2 regions of the Mesorhizobium sp. M0615 genome follow, and region 1 is predicted to be linked to the other one. Evidence: riboswitches for the same ligand, from Rfam matches in the RefSeq annotation. Region 1 holds a riboswitch; the other holds the start of a gene.
What was found. Region 1 has a riboswitch for thiamine pyrophosphate ahead of thiB (thiamine ABC transporter substrate binding subunit). Riboswitches for the same ligand answer to the same signal wherever they lie in the genome.

Region 1 (5,613 bases):
ACCACCAATGCAAGGCAGACCGCCCCGAGCAGCAAAGCCAGCCCGGCAGCATCGGCCGTGCGATAGCTGCCCATGCGCGCCAGCAGGAGATAGGGCAAGGTCTGCACCGAATCGCTGCCGAACAGCGCGATGACGCCGAGATCGCCGAGCGACAGCGCCATGGCGAAGGCAAAGCCGGTGGCCAGCGGCCGCCGGAGCGATGGCCAGTCGACCAGAAGCAGCCGGTTCCAGCCCGCAATGCCGAGCTGCGCGCACAGCTTTTCGTGGCGCTCGCTCGCCGCATCATAGGCCGGGCGCATCGCGCGGATGGCAAAGGGCATCGCCATCACCGCATTGACGGTGACGACCATGACCGGCGCGATGGCAAAGACATCGCTGACCGTGCGCAGCAGGAGAAACCAGCCGGCGCCGATGACAATGGGCGGCACGACGAGGACGAAGCCGGCGCCGGTGTCGGTGGCATGTTCGAGCAATGAACGGGCACTGGACCGGCGGCGCAGCGACAGTGCCCGCCGAGCCATGATCAGCGACAGCGACAGCGCCACCGAAAGTAGCGCCGCCGAGAGGGCGAGACCGGCGCTGGTCAGGGTCGCCTGACGCACGGCACTCTCGCCCGCCAGCCGGCCGAGATCGGCGTCGAGGCCGGACGCGACGGTGGCCGCCATTGGTCCGGCGACGAACAGCAAGGCGAGCACGATCAGGACGGCGTTGAACGCTGTTTCTGCTTTGCCGGCCAAGTGATAGCGGCGCGGCGCGACAGGCAAATTGGCGTCGCCGGTCACATTGGCGCCGAGCCGCGTCAGCGCCGGCATGACGGCAAAAGTCAGCGCGATCTGCAGCACCGTCAGCGTCACCGCCCGCGCCGGATCGAAGTCGAAACGCAGTGCCTGATAGATGGCGACTTCCAGCGTCGTCGCCGCCGGCCCGCCGCCGAGGATCAGGACGATGGTGAAGGAGGTGATGCAAAGCATGAAGACAAGCCCCGCGACGCCCGGCAGCGCGGCGCGCAGCACCGGCCACTCGATCAGCCGGAAGGCTGGCCTCGCCCCCATGCCGAGCTGGCTCGCCAGCCGCCATTGATCGGCCGGCACCGTGCCCAGCGCTTCGAGGAACAGCCGGGTGGCCAGCGGCAGGTTGAAGAAGACGTGGGCGACGAGGATGCCCGGCAGCCCATAGATGTCGGGCCAGCTCTGGCCACCGATCGCGGCGAAATAACCGGCGCGGCCATAGAGCGCCAGTATGCCCAGCGCTGCGACAATCGCCGGCAAGGCAAGGGGCACAGTAAACAGCTGCAGGATGAAGCCGCGTCCGAAGAAGCGCGGATGCCGCGACAGCGCGCGGGCGACGAACAGCGCCGGTACGACGGAAAGCAGCATCGAGAGCGCAGCCTGCCAGAGCGTGAAGCGGACAACGCGCAGGAGATAGAGGTCAAAGGCGGACGCGGCGCCGGAAAGGTCGTGCGCGCCTTCGCGGATAAGGCCGGCGAAGGCGCCACCGATCAGCAGCGCGATTGCCGCAAGCGCGACAATGCCGGCCGTGATGCGGGGATCAGAGGGATAGTGCGCACGCATTTCGTGCTATCCAACCCTACATCGCATGTTGGCTGCTGACGGAAATATTTCACGGAGGTCGAGTTCCCGCCCACCCCCCTCTGTCCTGCCGGACATCTCCCCCGCAAGCGGGGAGATTAGCAGCTTCGCTCCCCGCCCCATCCTCGCCGCGTTGGAGGTTGGCGAAAGCTTCCGAGCGCTTGATCTCCCCCCTTGCGGGGGAGATGGCCGGCAGGCCAGAGGGGGGTGTTCAAGCGCCATCCTGAATTCCTACTTGCTCATCACCGCCAGCCATTCATCCACCCAGGCCTTGCGATTTGCCGCGACCTCTTCCGGGCTGAACAGCAAGGTCTTCGCCGGCTTGACCAGCCTATCAAAAGCCGGATTGAGCGGCTTGTCGGTTTTCCCGGCCGGGAACATCCAGTTGGTCTCCGGAATGACATCCTGGAATTTCGGCCCGGTCATGAAGGCCAGGAACTTCGCCGCCAGCGGATTCTTCGCGCCCGTGGTGGTGATGCCGGCGACCTCGATTTGCAGATACTCGCCTTCCTCGAACGAGGCCGCCTGGTAGCGCCCGGTGTTCTCGGCCACCATGTGGTAGGCCGGCGACGTCGTATAGGAAAGCACCATCGGCGCCTCGCCCTTGGTGAACAGGCCGTAGGCCTCGCTCCAGCCCGGCGTCACCGTCAGCACTTTGCCCTTGAGTTTCGCCCAGGCTTCCGGCGCCTTGTCGCCATAGACCGACTTGACCCACAGCAGCAGGCCGAGGCCCGGCGTCGACGTCCTCGGATCCTGGATGACGATCTTGTCGGCGGCATCGCCCTCGACCAGTTCCTTCAGGCTCTTCGGTGGGCTCTTCAGCTTTTCGGTGTCGTAGACGACGGCGAAATAACCATAATCATAGGGCACGAAAGTGTCGTCGCTCCAGCCGCCCGGCACGTTGTTTTCAGCCACCGCGCCATGTCGGACAAACAGGCCGGAAGCCTTGGCTTCCGCGGTGAGGTTGGTGTCGAGACCAAGCACGATATCGGCCTTGGTCGAGGCACCTTCGAGCTTGACGCGGTTGAGCAGCGCGACGCCGTCGGCCACCGAGACGAAGTCGACGCTGCAGCCGCACTCGGCCTCGAATTCCTTCTTCACCTGGGGCCCCGGACCCCAGTCGGCAGTGAAACTCTCATAGGTATAGATCGTGAGTTTTTCCTGCGCGGACGCAGAGCTTGCCAGCAGCGAAACAGCAAGCCCCAGCGCTGGGACAAGACGGGACAAAAACATGCGCATCGGCGCCTCCTTCATTCGTGTTGAAAGGAATTGAGGCGTCGGGCTGTCCGAAGCGTCTAATCCCTCCGCCGGTACAAACCGGATCAGGTTCAGCGGGTTGGCGAGACTGCCTCTCAGCCGGTCCGCGAAGATCGCGTCCGGCACCCCGTTAGAGCGTTTCGACACATAGGCCCGGCCAAGGTGCCACGCAAGTGGAAGTTTGCCCGAGCATGATCCCGGAAAGTGGAATCCGTTTCCGGAAAAAGATCATGCTCCAACAAAGAGTGATGGTGCCGCTCGGCCTTCCGTTTCGTCGGCGGGGCTGGTAAGGGCCAGCGGATATGAGCACATTCACCATCCTGCTTGGCGGCGATCTCGTCCGCACGCCGCGGCTCGACCGCCAGGTCGCGGGCACGCGCGTCATCGCCGCCGACGCCGGCATCGATCATGCCCGCCTGCTCGGCGTGATGCCGGAGCTGTGGGTCGGCGATTTCGATTCCGTGCCGGCGGACCTGCCTGCCGATCTCGCCGCCGTGCCGCGGGAGGTGTTTCCTCCCGAAAAGGACAAGACCGATGGCGAACTGGCGATCGCGGCGGCATTGGAACGCGGCGCCACCAGCCTGGTGCTGGCCGGCGCTTTCGGCGGCAAGCGCGCCGACCACGCCTTCCTCCATCTGGCGCTCAGCCTGCGGCTGGCCGAGGCCGGGACAAAAGTGCTGTTGACCAGCGGAGCGCAGGAAGGCGCCCCTCTGCTGCCTGGCAAGGCCGGCTTCGACTATGCCGACGGAACGCTGTTTTCGGTGCTCGGCTTTTCCGATCTTTCGGGCCTCACCGTGTCCGGCGCGAAGTGGCCGCTCGACCATGTCGAGGTCGTGTTCGGCTCGTCGCTGACCATCTCGAACGAGGTCAAGTCCAACACGACCGGGGGAGGCCTCGAAATCGCGCTCGGCCATGGCCGCGCGCTGCTGCTCGCCCACCCCTACCCCTTGCCTGAAAGCTGACATGGCCCCGCCCCTTCTCAACCTCGACGGCATAAGACTGACCTTTGGCGGCACGCCGCTGCTCGATGGCGCCGAACTGACGGCGTCCGCCGGTGACAAGATCGCGCTCGTCGGCCGCAACGGCTCCGGCAAGTCGACGCTCCTGAAGATTGCCGCCGGTCTGATCGAGCCGCAAGACGGCGAGGTCTTCCGCCAGCCTTCGGCAACGGTGCGCTATCTCCCGCAAATGCCCGACATGGACGGCTTTGCCAATGTGCGTGCCTATGTCGAGGCCGGGCTTGGGCCTGCCGACGATCCCTACCGCGCCACATATCTGATGGAGCATCTCGGCCTCGCCGGCACGGAGAACCCCAACGATCTCTCCGGTGGCGAGGCGCGCCGCGCAGCACTTGCCCGCGTCATGGCGCCCGAACCCGATATTCTGCTGCTTGACGAGCCGACCAACCATCTCGATTTGTCGGTCATCGAATGGCTGGAAGAGGAGCTCGTCCGGACGTCTTCGGCGCTGATCGTCATCTCGCACGACCGTCGCTTCCTCGAACGCGTCTCGCGCGCCACTGTCTGGCTCGACCGTGGCCAGACCCGCCGCCTCGACAAGGGCTTTGGCCATTTCGAGGAATGGCGCGACCTTGTGCTGGAAGAGGAAGAGCGCGAACAGCACAAGCTCGGCCGCCAGATCGTGCGCGAGGAGCATTGGCTGCGCTATGGCGTGACGGCTCGCCGCAAGCGCAACATGCGCCGCCTGGGCGAACTGCAGACCATGCGCCAGCGTTTTCGCGGCCATCGCGGCGCCGAGGGCTCGGCCACCATGGTGGCCAGCGACGCCGCCGAATCCGGCAAGCTGGTGATCGAGGCCAAGAACATCGAGAAGAGTTTTGGCGACCTGACCGTGGTCAAGGGCTTCTCGACCCGCATCCAGCGCGGCGATCGCGTCGGCCTTGTCGGGCCGAACGGCGCCGGCAAGACGACGCTGTTGAAGATGCTTACCGGCGAGATGAAGCCCGATGCCGGCTCGGTGCGGCTCGGCACCAATCTGGAAATCGCCACGCTCGACCAGGAGCGCGAGGCGGTCGATCCGGCCGAGACCCTGGCGCAGTATCTCACGGACGGGCGCGGCGAAAACCTCGTCATCAATGGCGAGCAGCGCCATGTCGTGTCCTACATGAAGGATTTCCTGTTCAAGCCGGAACAGGCGCGCACCCCGGTGCGCGAGCTGTCCGGCGGCGAACGGGCGCGGCTGCTCCTGGCGCGTGTTCTGGCGCGGCCGGCCAACCTTCTGGTGCTCGACGAGCCGACCAACGATCTCGACATGGAGACGCTGGAACTGTTGCAGGAACTTGTCGCCGGCTTTGCCGGCACGGTCATCCTGGTCAGCCACGACCGCGACTTCCTCGACCGCACCGTCACCAGCATCATCGCCCCGGACGGAGGCGGCCGCTGGATCGAATATGCCGGTGGCTATTCCGACATGCTGGCGCAGCGCGGCGGCACCCGGCTCGACGACCGCAAGGCGCGCGCCAAGGCCGAAGCCAGCGATGCGCCGGCGCCGGGCAAGAGCGAGCCGGCAGCGCCAAAAGGGCCGTCGAAGAAACTGTCGTTCAAGCAGAAATTCGCCCTGGAATCGCTGCCCAAGAAGATCGAGGCGGTAATGGCCTCGATCTCGCGTTTGGAAAACAACATCGCCGATCCCGCCTATTACGAGCGCGACCCGACCTCGTTCCAAAAGACCATCGCCGCCCTCGACAAGGAACGCGCCACGCTGGCCGCACTCGAGGAAGAGTGGCTGGAACTGGAAATGCTGCGTG
Region 2 (5,613 bases), on a different contig from region 1:
CCTTGCGGGGGGCCATTTCGGCTTTGACGAGTCGGGCCGGCAGATCCCGATGCCGTCGCTGGCCACCGTCGATGTGCCCATCGTCTCATGGATCAGCGCCGGCGAACTCGGCAGCCAGGATACGGTGGTCAATCTCAGCGACTATCCGACCATCCCCACCACCGATCTGGAGCAGGGCCAATGGATTGCTCTGCGCGTCGACGGCCCGTCGATGAACAAGATCTCGCCACCGGATTCGATCATCTTCGTCAACCTCAGGGACAAGCGGCTGGTGACCAATGGCTGCTACGTCATTTCGGACGAATCCGGCCAGGCCACCTACAAGCGTTACCGCCCCAACGAGAACCCGCCCTTCCAGCCGGCCTCCTACATGGACATCCCGCCGCCGGCGCTGGAAGGCGCCATCACCATCATCGGCCGGGTGAAGCGCTCGATGATCGATATGTGAGGGAGAAGGCGGTGAGGCGCAATCTCCCCCCTCGAAGGGGAGATGGCCGGCAGGCCAGAGGGGGTCGCCGCGCGTAAGGCGCTGACGTCCTCTGTCCGCGATAGGAAGTCGCGTCAGGACGTACCCACCCCCTCTGTCGCCTTCGGCGACATCTCCCCCTCGAGGGGGGAGATTACGCGCCCAAAAACTCGTTCGTAAAATACCCCCCGAAATCCGGCTTCTCCTTCAGAACCTTGCCATCGCCATCGAGCAATATGCCGGCCCTGAAGAGGTAGGTTCCGATCGCCTCGATCTTGGCCCTGGCGATGGTGCCGATGACGCCGTCCTGGCTGCGCAAGAAGTGTCCGTCGACCAGCATTTTCAGCGAAGCGTGGATCAGCGCCGGGTCGGTCAGCGCATCCCTGTTGGAAGCGATCAGCAGATCGCCGGCTTCCTGCGGGTGATCGCAGGCAAATTGGTAGCCGCGCCGCGTTGCCTCGACGAAGGCCGATGCGGCCTTCGGGTTTGCCTGGAGATATGCATTGCTGGAGGCGATCAAGGTGGTGTGCTCGTCGGGCACGCCGTAGTCGGCGTAGCGGAAGCCGCGCTGCCTGACGCCTCTCAACTCGGCAGCGACGCCTTCCCAGGTCGAGACCTCCAGCGTGAAGTCGACCGAGCCGTTGGCCAGCGCCTCATAGGCCGAGGTGCCTAATGTCACCGTCTCGAAAACGCCCTTGCCGCCATCGTGGCGGATGATGGTCGAGATCAGCGTGTTTTCCCAGGCGCTGCCGAAGCCGCCATAGGTCAGACCGTCAAGGTTTTTCGGGCCTTTAATCTCACTACGGTCCGCGTTGAAGACCAGCTGTCCGGTCTCCTGCTGGACCACGGCGTAGACCGCCTTGAGATCGGCGCCGGCAGCCCGCTGGGTGAACAGGCCGACGCCGGCAATGCCGAAATCGGCGATGCGGTTGGCGACCAGCGTGCCGGCGCCGGTATCGCCATAGGGCAGGATCTCAACATCGAGCCCAGCCTCGCCGTAAAACCCTTTGTCGCGGGCAACGAACAGGCCGACATGGTTGGTGTTGACCGTCCAGTCGAGCGCGACGGTGATTTTTTGCGTAGCCGCATGAGCGCGAGAGGCCAGCGGCAATCCGGCGGCCAGCGTCAGCAGCAAAGCCTGCCGGCGTGTGAATTCGGTCATGAAAAACTCCTTTGAGCGGTCTGCGGAAACAAGCCCCGGTCAGTCCCGGGATTGAGCAGCGTGTCGAGGATGTCGGCTTCGAGCGCGGCGGCCTGGCGCGCGGCATCGCCGCCGGTGGTGCGCGGGCGCGGCAGCGGCACGGCAATCTCGCCGATGATGCGGGCCGGCCGCGCCGACATCAGATAGATTCGATCCGAGAGGTAGACGGCTTCGCGCACGTCATGGGTGATCAGCAGCGCGGTCCAGCGGTGGCGCTGCCACATGCCTTCCAGCCAGCGCTGCACACCCGCGCGGGTCAGTGCATCCAGCGCGCCAAAGGGCTCGTCGAGCAGCAGCATGTCGCGCTGCTGCACCACGGTGCGCAAAAGCGCCGCGCGCTGGCGCATGCCGCCGGAAAGCTCGGCCGGCCAGGCGCGCTCGAAACCGGCAAGGCCGAACTCAGCGAACAACGGCGCGACGCGTTCGCGCGCCGCCTTGCGGCCAAGACCCTGCACTTCCAGCCCCAGCGTCACATTGTCGATGACGCGCCGCCACGGCATCAGCGCGTCGCGCTGCGGCATGAAGGCGAAGGGGCTGCCCTGCAATGGCGCGCCGTCGAAGCGCATGTCGCCCTCGCCTTTCAGCGCGCCGGTCAGCAACTGGAACAGCGTCGACTTGCCGGCGCCGGAAGGGCCGAGGATGGAGACGAACTCGCCGGCCGCGACATGAAGCGAAATGCCGGCGAGCACCTCAAGCGCGCCGAAGTTCTTCCTGATGTCCCGGAGTTCGAGCCGCGTCATTGACGGTTCTCTTCTGCAGCTTCAACCTTGCCGTCGCGGCTTTCGCTCCCTGCATTCTCCCAAGGCATGGCGAAGCGCTGGACGAGCACCGCAATGGCGAACAAGACAAGCGTGAGCGCGGCGCTGACGGCGACCGCGGCGAGCACCAGATCGGGCCGAAAGTTGTTCTTGGCATTGAGCATGTAGATGCCCAGCCCCTTCGCCGCCCCCGCATATTCGGCGAAGATCGCGCCGACGACGGCGTAGGTGATGGAGATGCGCAGCCCGGCGAAGAAATAGGGCAGCGCCGAAGGCAGGCGCGCCAGCCAGAAGATGCGCCAGCGCCCTGCCCCCATGGTGGCGAGCATCTGCGAAATCGCCTTGCTGGTCGCGGCAAAACCCTCGACCAGCGCCACCATCATCGGGAAGAAGGTAACGAGCGCCACAAGCAAGATTTTTGGCATCAGCCCGAAGCCGAACCACAGTACGATGAGCGGCGCAATCGCGACCAGCGGCAAGGTCTGGCTGATAATCAGCAGCGGAAACAGCGCGCGGCGCAGCGGGGCCAAGAAATCGACCAGCGCCGAAAGCACGAAGGCAGCGACCAACGAGCAGGCGAAGCCGGCTGATGTGGCGCGGATGGTGGGCAGCGTGTTGTCGGCAAGGGCAGCGCGATGCTCCCAGGCCTGCTGCAGCACGCGCGACGGCGCCGGCAGCATGGTGGGCGCAGCGCCACCATAGCGGGCGTAGAGCTCCCACGCCGCGAGGAGCAGGGCGGAGGCGCAGGCGGCGGGGATGGTCTTGGCGATGGCTGCGGCTAATCTCCCCCCTCGAGGGGGAGATGTCGCCGAAGGCGACAGAGGGGGTCGTCTCGCATAGAGCGCCCACGCCTTGCCGATGCGAAAAGGACGTCGGCGCTCCACGCGCTGGGACCCCCTCTGGCCTGCCGGCCATCTCCTGCTCGAGGGGGGAGATTCGTGGGCATCGCGGTCTTCGCCAATCGCCAATGGCTCCCCTCCTCTCTGTGCTGAGGGGTCAGAGGCATCTCCTCCACGCAATGGGTCAGATAAACCAGCCACGGCAATATCCTCAAGGAACGACGCTTGAGCCGCGGCTCAGACGGCGCTCGGGCTGTTCGCCGAGATCGTGATGTCGAGGGTGACGTGGCCGGCGCCGGGGCCGAAGCGGCAGAAGGCCTCGTTGAGCGTGGCAAACACCGCACCGGCATCGCCACGCAATTTGGTGCAGAAGTTCTTTGAGCGCTCAAAGACGCCGGACTGTTTCAGGAAATCGATGCAGCCGTAGATCTCGTCCATATGGTCGCCCGTGCCCATAACGTAGAGCGAGAACTGCGCCGCCACCGGCTGGCCGGTCGACGGCGTGGCCTGGACAGCGCGGATCGCGGCGATCTTGCGCTCGTCCAGCGGAATGGCGGGGCCGCCGGTCTCGTCGGAGCGGCAGATCGGATCGTCGGGCTCGCCCGGACAGCCGCGCGAGACCGCCGCCGAAAGCACGCAGTGCTTGCCGCTTTTGGCCGCCGCGACGAACAGGTCGCGCATGGCGGGAAACAGCACCTCGGGCGGCCCGACCATAAGGGTCGAGATGTCATCGGTTTCGATCCGCAGCCGGTCGCGCCAGGGATCGAGCGCGCCGAGCGCGCCGAGGATGACGCCGACGAAATCGTCGGTCATGGGATAAAGGGAAATCTGTGCGCCTGAAAACATCGCCCGCCTCGCTCCGCTGGTATTATCCAGATCAGCTTTAGGGTCCGAAGGCTTGCCGCCCTCATCTCAGCCCCGACGATACGGAGCACCCCTGTGGATGGGCGGGTTAAAGCACCGTTCGCGGCATTGGGGAAGCCGTTTGTTGAGGCACTGCGGGAAAGTGTTTTGGGCCAGACGTGCCGGGCGCCCGGGCGTTAACAGACGACTCGTCAGTTCGTTGCGTTATAACGTTTCCACGAACTTCTTATAACTGCGTTGAAATTCAAGCTGATAAACGTAATTATAAGAAAACGGCAGAGACTCCGCGCAGCCCTTACGGTTTCTGGATTTCCTTATCCGCGACCCCATCCGGACTGTGCTCCTGCATCGCTCGGGCTTGCCTGTGCTGGTCCCCTCGCCCCAGCGCTACGCCATCCACAAGCTGATCGTCGCCTCGCGACGCGGGCCGAGCGCTGGCGCCAAGCGGGAGAAGGATCTCCATCAAGCGCGCCTGCTGACCCAAGCGCTCGAAGCCACGCGTCGCCAGGACGACCTTGCCTTCGCCTTCATGGAAGCGTGGGACAAGGGCGAAAACTGGCGCGAGACGATCCGGGGCGGCTTGAACCTGTTCGACGCCGCCACGAGGGAAAACAGTCACACCATCCTGGGGAAATCCCTCCGCGAAATTGGTGCGACTCCTGAAGGATTCACGATGCGGGATTAGCTGAAGCGACCGCTGCTATATTCATTTCCATCGTCCCAACCGTACGAAATTGGCTTGACGCTTATTCGTACATAAAGTACGATATCTCTTTTCGCAGAGAGGAATGTCCTTGAGCACAGCGAACCATGTTGCCTTCGCCGATCTCTCTCGGCCTTTGCTGTCACCCCCGTCGTTGCCGCCGCCTTTGTTGCCGCCGCCTTTATTGCCGCCCCCTTTGTTGCCCTTGTCATTCGATCAGTGCGAACGCCTCGCCGGGGCCTGGCGAATGGCCAGCCAAGACATCGCCGACGACATCCGCTTCATCCGCCAATATCTGAAAGTCGTTGCCGAGAAGGACGAGAGGCTGTCGACCGGCACCCTTGTTCACAGCCGCGCCTATGTCGAGGCCTGCGCCGGCTGGCTGCCACAGACTGTAACGCGCTATCTGCGCCACCTGCGCCAGATCACCGAATGCGAACTGGCCATGACAGCTGCCGGCATTCGCTTTGCGCTGTCGAGTTATGCCTGGGAGGCATGAGGGCGCCTGTCGCCAAACACAAGGAATTGCGCTGCCCGTCGCAGGCGCAATTCGTCAGGTTGAGAGGCTCGGGCGCGCCTGAACGGCGGGCGCCAAGGATGGCCCCGGCCAGCGAATTCCGGCCTTGCTTTATTTCGACTGGCCTTATTTCTGGCCTTATTTCGATTTGGCTTTGCCGGACTTTGCGGCGGCAGGCTTCGCCGCCTTTGGCTTGGCGGCTGCCTTGGGGGGCTTGGCGTCAGCTTTCTTCGCCGCCTTTTTGGGCTTGGCGACCGCGCCATCG

Region 2: another riboswitch for thiamine pyrophosphate. It lies ahead of NKI46_RS03290 (YkoF family thiamine/hydroxymethylpyrimidine-binding protein); the one in region 1 lies ahead of thiB (thiamine ABC transporter substrate binding subunit).

The regions. Positions count from the first base shown of each region.
Region 1 covers NZ_JAMYQI010000010.1:201,060-206,672, reverse strand. The annotation lists gene thiP (thiamine/thiamine pyrophosphate ABC transporter permease) at 1-1,571, opposite strand, end outside; gene thiB (thiamine ABC transporter substrate binding subunit) at 1,821-2,828, opposite strand; TPP riboswitch at 2,872-2,986, opposite strand; gene NKI46_RS19475 (thiamine diphosphokinase) at 3,149-3,808, shown strand; gene NKI46_RS19470 (ABC-F family ATP-binding cassette domain-containing protein) at 3,810-5,613, shown strand, end outside.
Region 2 covers NZ_JAMYQI010000002.1:111,141-116,753, forward strand. The annotation lists gene NKI46_RS03270 (LexA family transcriptional regulator) at 1-448, shown strand, start outside; gene NKI46_RS03275 (ABC transporter substrate-binding protein) at 621-1,628, opposite strand; gene NKI46_RS03280 (ABC transporter ATP-binding protein) at 1,625-2,407, opposite strand; gene NKI46_RS03285 (ABC transporter permease) at 2,404-3,246, opposite strand; gene NKI46_RS03290 (YkoF family thiamine/hydroxymethylpyrimidine-binding protein) at 3,502-4,110, opposite strand; TPP riboswitch at 4,101-4,213, opposite strand; partial or broken gene NKI46_RS03295 (GSU2403 family nucleotidyltransferase fold protein) at 4,424-4,813, shown strand; gene NKI46_RS03300 (hypothetical protein) at 5,079-5,330, shown strand; gene NKI46_RS03305 (DUF2934 domain-containing protein) at 5,487-5,613, opposite strand, start outside.